3 regions of the Peribacillus muralis genome follow, and region 2 is predicted to be linked to each of the others. Evidence: riboswitches for the same ligand, from Rfam matches in the RefSeq annotation. Region 2 holds a riboswitch; each other region holds the start of a gene.

Region 1 (3,274 bases), 1.8 Mb from region 2:
CAAGGAAAAACCTCCTTGTCGGTTGCCGGGCTTCATCGGGCACATCCCTCCACCTCTCTTGATAAGAGCTAATATATAGAATATTTCGTACATCATTACGTTCATTAGTATGGAGAAATTTTATCACAGATAAAAAAGGAGTGCAATGTATAATATTTCTAGAACAAAAAATATCAGGACTTTTTACTTAAATCGATTTGGATGCCAGTGAAACGATATCCGTCGCTTTTTCGATGGCCTGCTCTAAATCCTCTATTAAGTCTTCTACGTTTTCTATCCCGATGGATAGCCGGACTTGATCGGCACTCACCCCTGATTTTACCAGACCTGCATCATTCAGCTGTTGATGGGTGGTGCTGGCAGGATGGATGATTAAACTTTTCGCATCGCCGACATTCGCTACATGTGACCATAATTCGACTGAATTGATGAGCCTTGCCCCTGCTTCACGATCTCCCTGGATTCCGAAGGTCACGACGGCCCCCGCTCCTTTAGGCAAATATTTATCGGTAAGCGGCTTATCCGGGTGATCCTCATCAGCTGGATGTGATACCCATTTCACGGCAGGATGATTTTTCAAGTATTGAATGACGGTCTTCGTATTTGCAAGATGCTCCTTCATTCTGACATGCAGCGTTTCTAGGCCAAGCGTAAACTGGAAGGCACTTTGGGCACTTAGGGCAGGACCTAAATCACGAAGCAATTGCACCCTGGCTTTTGTAATGAAGGCCGCAGGACCAACTGCCTCGGCATATACCAAGCCATCGTAGCTTGGATCAGGCTCCGTAAAGCCAGGGAAGTTCGGCGAGTTCCAGTCGAATTTGCCTCCATCCACGATGACACCGCCTAATGTCGTTCCATTACCCAAGAGCCATTTCGTAGCGGAATGGATGACTATATCCGCTCCAAAATCTATCGGTCTGCAAAGGTAAGGTGTAGCAAAGGTGTTGTCGATGATCAAAGGTATGTGGGCTTCATGGGCGATTTTTGCCACTGCTTCGATATCGAGGACCCGCAAACTGGGATTTCCAATCGTTTCAGCGAAAATGGCCTTCGTTCTTGGCGTAATCGCCCTCCTAAAATTCTCAGGATCATCGGGAGATACGAACTTCACTTTAATTCCGTATTTAGGAAGGGTGTTTTCAAAAAGGTTATACGTGCCCCCATATAAGGTAGAGGCAGAGACGATTTCATCCCCTGCACCGGCAATATTGAGGATTGACAGGGAAATGGCAGCCATTCCGCTTGCAGTTGCCAATCCGCCGATACCGCCTTCCAATAACGCCATCCTCTCCTCGAAAACGCTGACCGTCGGATTATGGAGCCTAGTATATATATATCCCGTTTCCTTTAAACCAAATAAATTGGCTGCATGATCCGTATCTTTGAACAAGTATGCATTGCTTTGATAAATGGGAACGGCACGGGCTCCGGTTTCATCTGCTTGCAGCCCGCCATGAACACTCAATGTTTCGAAACGCAATTTTTTATCTGACATGTGCTTTCTCCTCTTCTTCTATGGATTTATTTGGAACAGCCTGGGAATGGTTCTTATCCTACACAAAAAAACCACTTCCACAAGAAGAGGCTTTCATACACACCTCATCTTCCAGAGTCAAAACTCTGCTGGAATTAGCACCGTATATATATGTATACCGGTTGCCGGGCTTCGTCGGGCCAGTCCCTCCGCCACTCTTGATAAGAACTATTTAATTTTGATCTTTTCTTGCAACAGTAATTTCTACATTCAAAATATAGCATTTTACGATTACCCAGTCAATAAATTGTTAGAATATTCTTTGTTTTTATTTCTTTTTTCGTTGAAAAAAATAAAGCCAAGAACCCAATCCGTTTCCGGTTGGGTTCCTAGCTAAGTTCCTTAAGCAAGCCATACAGATACGGAACGGATTGAAAGGCATATATTTTTTCATGAAGTTGTCCTCCCTTAAAGAGCAATAAACAGGGGACACTTTCGATTTCATATGTTTCGGCCATCCCTTGGACATAGTTCATATTCATTTTGCCTGCCATCATTTCCGGGAATAATTGCAAAGATATATCCAGCATCTTAGAGGCGACCTGACACGTGCCGCATAAGGGCGTATATAAATATAGGCAAAAGGTTTCCCCGTTTTCAATAGCTAGCTTGCACGTTTCCTCTTTCCACTCCTGCATCACTCAGTCTTTCACCCTTTAACTTAAAAATTTCATTTTTACATTCATGTTGGCAGATAGAAGTACAGTTGCAATATGATGTTCCGGCGAGCTTTCCACTTCTTTGTACATTTTATTAATGTAAAGGTGGTTCGCTTCCGGCATTTCCCTTCGAAATTGCTTTCGCAGCTTTTCTCCCGATTCATCTGCATCAAAGAGGAGATAAACATCCCGGTCCATCAATTCCTCCACCAATTCATCCAGTTTGGTTATTGAAATGGTCCCATTCGTACATCTTATTTCCACAACTTCATTCAAAACGGAGGCAACCTTTTTTCTGTCGGAGCTGCCTTCTACAATGATCACTTTATCATAATCGCCGCATTCCATGTCATCACTCCATTTCACGAATTGTGGACAACTGCCAGACACAAAAGGAAAAAGAGAGCAGACCGGTCAGCCTCCTCTCTCTTTCGTCTTACCCGTTGATCAAGCTTTCATATTCTTCCGCACTCATAAGCCCTTCAACATCACTGCTGTTCGTTGGTTCAACCACGATCATCCATGCTTTTTCAAAAGGAGATTCATTCACATACTCTGGGTTGTCACTTAAATCTTCGTTCACTTCGACAACCTTGCCGCTGATCGGAGCATACAGCTCAGAAACGGTCTTAACCGATTCAACACTTCCAAATGGCTCGTTGGCTTTGAGCTCGTCACCGACCTCCGGAAGCTCGACGAAAACGATGTCCCCAAGTTCCGATTGGGCAAAAGCCGTGATCCCGATGCGGACTGTTCCATCTTCGGTTTTGACCCATTCATGTTCTTTCGTGTAACGAAGTTCTTTTGGTGTTGTCGTCATTATTGATTCCCTCCATATGTACAGCTTGTATTTTCTATTACATTATAAAGTAGAAACATTATTTAAGTAAGGAATTAACCAAATTTTTGTATAATTTTAGTTCCAAACCTGTTCGAATTGCTCTTCTTTGAAGCCTACTGTCACCTTGGCCCCATCGGTAACGATCGGCCTTTTCAGAAGCATCCCGTCAGTCGCCAATATATCAAGCATCTCTGCTTCCGTAGCATCTTTCAGCTTATCCTTCAAGCCCAGCTCCCG
Region 2 (3,274 bases):
GCTTCAGGAACTCCCCAAGCAGTTTTTTGCTTCATTGGTCGCAAAGGTCAATGCGATTACTGCGCAAGGGCATGACGTGATTAACCTGGGTCAAGGGAATCCCGATCAACCGACGCCTGAGCATATCGTGAAAAGGTTACAAACAGCAGCTGAAAAAACGATCAACCATAAATATTCGCCGTTCAGGGGACATCAATATTTAAAAGATGCTGCAGCTTCCTTTTATGAACGGGAATATGGCGTCAAGCTCGATCCAAAAAGTGAAATAGCCATTCTTTTTGGCGGTAAGGCAGGACTTGTCGAATTGCCGCAGTGTTTATTGAATCCAGGAGATACGATACTCGTACCAGATCCCGGCTATCCTGATTATCTTTCCGGTGTCGTTTTGGCTCAGGCGCAAATGGAACGCATGCCGTTGAAGGAGGAAAATGCTTTTCTACCGAATTACGAAGCTATACATAAAGATGTGCTCGATAAAGCCAAAATGATGTTCTTGAACTATCCGAATAATCCTACAGGTGCATCCGCAACCGGAGAATTTTTTAGCGAAACCGTATCCTATGCTAAAGAGCATTCAATTTGTGTGGTCCATGATTTTGCGTATGGGGCAATAGGTTACACTGGAAGAAAACCGATTAGCTTTCTCCAGGCAGAGGGAGCGAAGGATGTCGGGATAGAAATATATACACTCTCGAAAACTTACAATATGGCAGGATGGAGGGTCGGCTTTGCTGTAGGCAACAAAAGTGTCATTGAAGCTCTTGAACTGCTGCAGGACCATTTATATGTGAGCCTTTTTCCGGCGATACAGGAGGCTGCAGCAACCGCCTTGCTTGATTCGCAAGAGTGTGTAGAGGAATTGGTGAAGGTGTATGAGGGGCGCAGGAATGTTTTCATCGAGGGGTTACGGGACATTGGCTGGGAGGTTAAAGCTCCGGATGCTTCTTTTTTTGCCTGGCTTAAAATACCAACGGGATTCACCTCCGAGAGCTTTGCCGATCATTTATTAACGCACGCCCACGTGGCGGTAGCTGCTGGAAATGGGTTCGGCGAATTTGGCGAAGGATACGTCAGGGTCGGGCTTCTGACCTCCGAAGAGCGGCTCAAGGAGGCTGTAGGGCGGATACGCAGGTTAAATCTGTTTTAAACTTTAGTGAATCCTCATACAATTAAAAACTTATTGACAAAGTATGGATTACCTGTCAGAATACTAAATAAATTCTTAATCTTTCGAAACTACCATGTACCTATATATCAGCGTTTTCTTATTTTGAGCAGGTGGAGGGACTAGCCCGATGAAGCCCAGCAACCGACCGTAATTCCATTGTAAGATGGGGCGGAATCCTCCGCCGGACTTTCTCGTCCACAGGGCACGGTGCTAATTCTTGCAGCATATGTGCTGGGAGATAAGAAGATGGCTTTTTTAAAGCCTCTTCGTCATGAAGGGGCTTTTACTATTATTAAAGAGTCCGATAATGACTTCGTGAGATTACTAACGTGTTATAGGAGTGATCAAATGAGCGAGATAATCGCCACTTATTTAATTCATGATTTTAATGGGAATCACGAAAAAAAAGCGGAAGGCATCGCCTTGGGCCTGACTGTAGGAACATGGACGGACCTGCCCCAGCTGGTTCAAAAGCAGCTGGAAAAGCATAAGGGTCGCGTCGTCTCCGTATCGCCGCTTTCCGAAGAAGAGGGGGCAAACCGGTACTTCGATCGTAAGGTGTATCGTTCGATCATTAAAATCGCGTATCCGGCAGGAAATTTCTCAAATGATTTGCCAGCCATTTTGACCACGGTCTTCGGAAAACTGTCATTGGACGGTGCGGTTAAATTGATCGACCTTGATTTTATCGGGGATATCGAAAAAGCTTTCCCCGGTCCCAGATATGGCATTACAGGAATCAGGAAAAAGATTGGAGTGTATGACCGGCCGCTAGTCATGAGCATTTTCAAAGGTGTATTAGGGCGTGATCTAACGTTCCATAATGAGCAATTGAAGCAACAAGCGTTGGGGGGTGTCGACCTTGTTAAAGATGATGAAATCCTCTTTGATCAGGGACAGACGCCATTTATTGAAAGAATCAAAACCGGCAAGAAAATATTGACCGAAGTCCATGAAAGTACTGGTCACCGGACGTTATATGCCGTCAATCTATCAGGAAAGACATTCGAGTTATTGGATAAGGCGAAACAAGCGGCAGATGCGGGTGCAGACGCTTTATTGTTCAACGTCCATACATATGGCTTGGATGTATTGCAAGCCCTGAGTGAACATGATCAAATCAAGCTGCCGATCATGGCCCATCCGTCATTTAGCGGAGCGTTGGGCTCATCCTCCTTTTATGGTGTCGGCTATCCACTATTGCTTGGTAAATTAGTCAGGCTATCAGGTGCGGATCTATCATTATTCCCATCCCCTTATGGAAATGTCGCACTTGAAAAAGAGGAAGCATTGGCGATCGCCAGTGCATTGACGAAAGACGAACCTTCATGGAAAGAAGCATTTCCAGTTCCTTCAGCTGGTATTCATCCAGGGATGGTACCCGATTTGATCAAGGATTTCGGACTGGACAGTGTCATCAATGCCGGAGGCGGAATACACGGGCACCCTGACGGAGCTAAGGGCGGGGCAGAGGCCTTTCGTTCTGCTGTGGAAGCCGTCCTTGAAGGAAAGGACCTAGCTGAGGCGGCGTCAAATGAAGAAGCATTAAAAAAAGCGCTTGTTTTATGGGGAGGACTATGAGAAAGCATGAAACCAATCATCTTTTGTGATTTTGACGGAACGATAACCAACACGGATAACATCATTTCCATCATGAAAAAATTCGCTCCCCCGGAATGGGAAAGGTTGAAGGATGACGTTCTTCGGCAAAAAATCAGCATATCCTCTGGGGTTGGGGAAATGTTTTCCCTGCTTGATAGTGACCTGAAGGCAGAAATCATTCAATTCGTGAAGGAGAAAGCACACATCCGGCCAGGTTTCCATGATTTCGTTGAGTATACGAAACAAGCTGGGTTTCCTTTATATATCGTAAGCGGAGGCATGGATTTTTTCATTGCCCCACTATTAAATGACATCTTGCCCACAGGCACGGTTTTTTGTAACAATGCCCACTTTGATAAGAAAAAGATCTATATTGAGTGGCCGCATGCTTGTGATGAGCAATGTAATAATGAGTGCGGCTGCTGTAAGCCGTCGATTATGAGGCAAATGGCTGGTGCGGATGACTTCATGTATGTAATTGGTGATTCCGTGACTGATTTTGAA
Region 3 (3,274 bases), 1.2 Mb from region 2:
CGATGGCTTCCAATTTCAAATTTTGGTCTTGAATGAATTCATCGAAATAGGCGACCGTTTGGAATGAGTTCGCATCGATTTCGCCCTCGCTCAAGGCAAGATTTGGTTGAATATAATCATTAAACGTGACCAGCTCGATGTTAAGGTTCTTCTTTTTGGCTAATTCGACAATGTACTCCCACGTTCGCGTATCCCCACTGCTGACACCGACTTTCACTGTTTTCACATCATCTGAACCGCCTGATGCCCCCTTCTCGTTTCCGCATGCTGCCGTGATAAGTGCAAATGTCAATACGATGATCGTTACTAAAATTTTCTTCATGTCTCCTACCTCCTGATATGTTTATCTTCTTCTGATTTTTCTGGAAACGAAGTTCCCGGTGGATTGCAGTAATTGAACGATGATCACGAGCACTGCTACCGTGACGACCATCGTCATCGTATCGAATCTTTGATAACCGTAAGCCAAAGCTAGATCCCCGACCCCGCCTGCACCGACCGCTCCTGCCATCGCCGTGGCACCAACAAGCCCGATCGTCGCTGTTGTAAATGTAAGGATCAGCGAACTGAGTCCCTCAGGAATCAAAAAGCGATAAATGATCTGCCATGTTGTCGCCCCCATTGCCTGGGCTGCCTCGATGATTCCTTTATCCACCTCCAACAGGGAGTTTTCCACAAGCCGGGCAATATAAGGCGCGGCGTAGAAAACAAGTGGAACAATTGCCGCATTCGAACCAATTCCCGTGCCTACGATCCATCTAGTGAACGGAATGATTGCAACAAGCAAGATGATGAATGGAACCGAACGCACAATATTTATGATTGGGTTCAATACATTGAAGATCCATTTATTATCCATGATGTGACCCTTCCTTGTTATGACGAGCAAGACGCCCAGCGGAAGTCCGATCAGTCCGGAAAAAATCAACGAGAGGGCTACCATATAAAGAGTGTCGCCGAAAGCAGTCGATAGCTGATCTGCCGTTATTTCCATTCCCCAAAGTGAATTACCCATTTACCTGCACCTCCTGGACGAGAATTCCCTCATCTTTAATATATTGATACGCCTCGGCTACCTCTTGTTTGTCACCTGTCACTTCGATGATCAAATTCCCAAACGGCGTTTCTTGAATTTCGGAAATATTGGCAGATAATACACTTAAGTGAACATCATATTTCTTCGAGATCGTCGAAAGCAGCGGGGTACCGGAAGTAGTCCCAATAAAATTAATTTTCCAAATAATCGGAACGTGTGTCCCTATCCTTTTTAGGAAACTTTGCGGAATCTCATCATGGATCACCGTTCTCACGAAGTTTTTGGCGATTTCGGTTTGGGGCTTGGCAAAAACCTCGAACACTGACCCTTGTTCAACGACGTATCCACCCTCCATCACCGCCACCTTATTGCAAATTTCCCTGATCACGGACATCTCATGGGTGATGAGCAAAATGGTGATATCGTATTCTTTATTGATTTTCTTCAACAGCTGCAGAACGGCACTCGTTGTTTGCGGGTCCAACGCAGATGTCGCTTCATCACATAAAAGGATCGATGGGTTGGTGGCCAATGCCCGCGCAATCCCGATTCGCTGCTTTTGACCGCCGGATAATTGTTCCGGATAGCTCTTTGCCTTACTGGATAAGCCGACGAACTCAAGCAGCTCGCCAACCCTGTCTTTGATTTCCCTACTCGGCGTGCCCGATAAAACGAGCGGCATCGCAATGTTATCAAAAACGGTCTTTGAGTTTAGTAAGTTGAAATGCTGAAAGATCATCCCTATTTTCTTCTTTTCTGCCCGCAATTCCTTCGGGTTCAATGAAGTGAGCTCCTTCCCGCCGACGATTACCCTACCTTCAGAAGGATGTTCCAGCAAATTGACCAACCTGATCAACGTACTTTTCCCAGCCCCGCTATAACCGACAACACCGAATATATCCCCCTTCTCAACGGTCAAATCAATTCCTTTCAATGCTTCGACGGTCTGCTTCTTTGTTTCGTAAACTTTTTTAACATGCTGAAACTCTATCATCCTGTCTCCTCCCACGTTGTTCATTTTTTCGATTTCATATCAGAGAAGAGCTTTGCCATGAATAAACAAAAGAGGCCTCCTCCGTCATCAGACAGAAGAGGCCTCTTTTAGAAATAAAAAAGAGTAAACTCTTAATTTAATTATCTAAGAAAAGCTCCTTCTTATCTTTCAAACTTTCGTCCGTTGGAATTAGCACAGTATTTTTACAAAAGTAAAAACCCGCTGCCGAGGTATCATAGGGCCAAGTCCCTCCACATCTCTTGATAAGAAATAACGTAATATTTAATTATGTCCTTCACTATAAACTCAAATTTCGTAGAAGTCAACCACCATTTCCAACATTCGAAATATTTTAATAGGATAGTTAATTTATCGTTTATTTACTATATCAAAATACTTATAGCAAGAATTTACTCATTCTCCATACAGGATACCTTTCGTTTTCCTCCCGTAGCTTCACCATTCCTGACTTCGAATATAAACGAAGCGCATCCTGATTATCTGGAGACACCCTTAACTGATATTCGGATACCCCGAATTTCCTGAAAAAGAATTCTGCATAGCTGACCAACTCCTTGCCAAGCCCTTTACCGCGGTATTCCGGAATAAGATAAAACAGATTCACATAGCCGATCTCAGCCCCGTCATACTGGCGAATTTGAAGCTCCATCTGTCCGATCGGCTTCCGATCCCGTTCGATGATCACCTGCCCATCCGGAAACTGGCACACCCTCTCCCGCATTCGCTGCAGATAGGCCTCTTCATCGCCAAAACCTTCTTCCGACCCAAAGCTTACCACATACGAATCCTTCCGGAATGCAACGATTGTTTCCTTATCTTTGTCGATATTAATGGTTCGAAAGATCATTCCATCTCCCTCTTTCGTTTTGTTGGGATAATTTCTTGATACGTTCATGCACACTTTGCTGTTAATAAGAGGGCAATTCGTTTTCGTCCCTTGATGAAAAAACATTTGCCAGCTGCCATTACGATATTGCCAGATTGAACTTCTTATCGTATGCTCGGCCATCACTTCATCAAAATTCAGAAACTTCGTTAACACGGTATCTTCGGATAAGGGATGCATGTCAAAATCGCTTAAGATCATTCTGACCCCATACAATCGCTTTTTGACTATATCCGGCCTGAACTGCCGAACTTAAAGAAGCCACCCTTCAATATCCGTGCAAGTGCTTCCACTGATTTACGAATCTCGGACGTTACTAAACTCTCCTCCAACTGCT

The links. A riboswitch is a leader RNA that binds a small molecule or an ion and turns the genes downstream of it on or off. The one in region 2 is predicted to bind S-adenosylmethionine.
Region 1: it holds a riboswitch for S-adenosylmethionine, as region 2 does, so the genes downstream of both, ABE28_RS21780 (O-acetylhomoserine aminocarboxypropyltransferase/cysteine synthase family protein) here and mtnW (2,3-diketo-5-methylthiopentyl-1-phosphate enolase) in region 2, are expected to answer to the same signal.
Region 3: it holds a riboswitch for S-adenosylmethionine, as region 2 does, so the genes downstream of both, ABE28_RS19170 (methionine ABC transporter ATP-binding protein) here and mtnW (2,3-diketo-5-methylthiopentyl-1-phosphate enolase) in region 2, are expected to answer to the same signal.

What each region holds. Positions count from the first base shown of each region.
Region 1 covers NZ_CP017080.1:4,471,345-4,474,618, forward strand. Annotated here, with positions in the region: SAM riboswitch class I at 1-68, opposite strand, end outside; gene ABE28_RS21780 (O-acetylhomoserine aminocarboxypropyltransferase/cysteine synthase family protein) at 188-1,498, opposite strand; SAM riboswitch class I at 1,600-1,705, opposite strand; gene ABE28_RS21785 (thioredoxin family protein) at 1,867-2,175, opposite strand; gene ABE28_RS21790 (toprim domain-containing protein) at 2,194-2,544, opposite strand; gene gcvH (glycine cleavage system protein GcvH) at 2,633-3,016, opposite strand; gene ABE28_RS21800 (arsenate reductase family protein) at 3,113-3,274, opposite strand, start outside.
Region 2 covers NZ_CP017080.1:2,715,938-2,719,211, reverse strand. Annotated here, with positions in the region: gene ABE28_RS13150 (pyridoxal phosphate-dependent aminotransferase) at 1-1,147, shown strand, start outside; SAM riboswitch class I at 1,263-1,413, shown strand; gene mtnW (2,3-diketo-5-methylthiopentyl-1-phosphate enolase) at 1,517-2,749, shown strand; gene ABE28_RS13140 (2-hydroxy-3-keto-5-methylthiopentenyl-1-phosphate phosphatase) at 2,756-3,274, shown strand, end outside.
Region 3 covers NZ_CP017080.1:3,942,193-3,945,466, forward strand. Annotated here, with positions in the region: gene ABE28_RS19160 (MetQ/NlpA family ABC transporter substrate-binding protein) at 1-322, opposite strand, end outside; gene ABE28_RS19165 (methionine ABC transporter permease) at 344-994, opposite strand; gene ABE28_RS19170 (methionine ABC transporter ATP-binding protein) at 1,008-2,030, opposite strand; SAM riboswitch class I at 2,189-2,300, opposite strand; gene ABE28_RS19175 (GNAT family N-acetyltransferase) at 2,428-3,138, opposite strand; gene ABE28_RS25855 (hypothetical protein) at 3,165-3,274, opposite strand, start outside.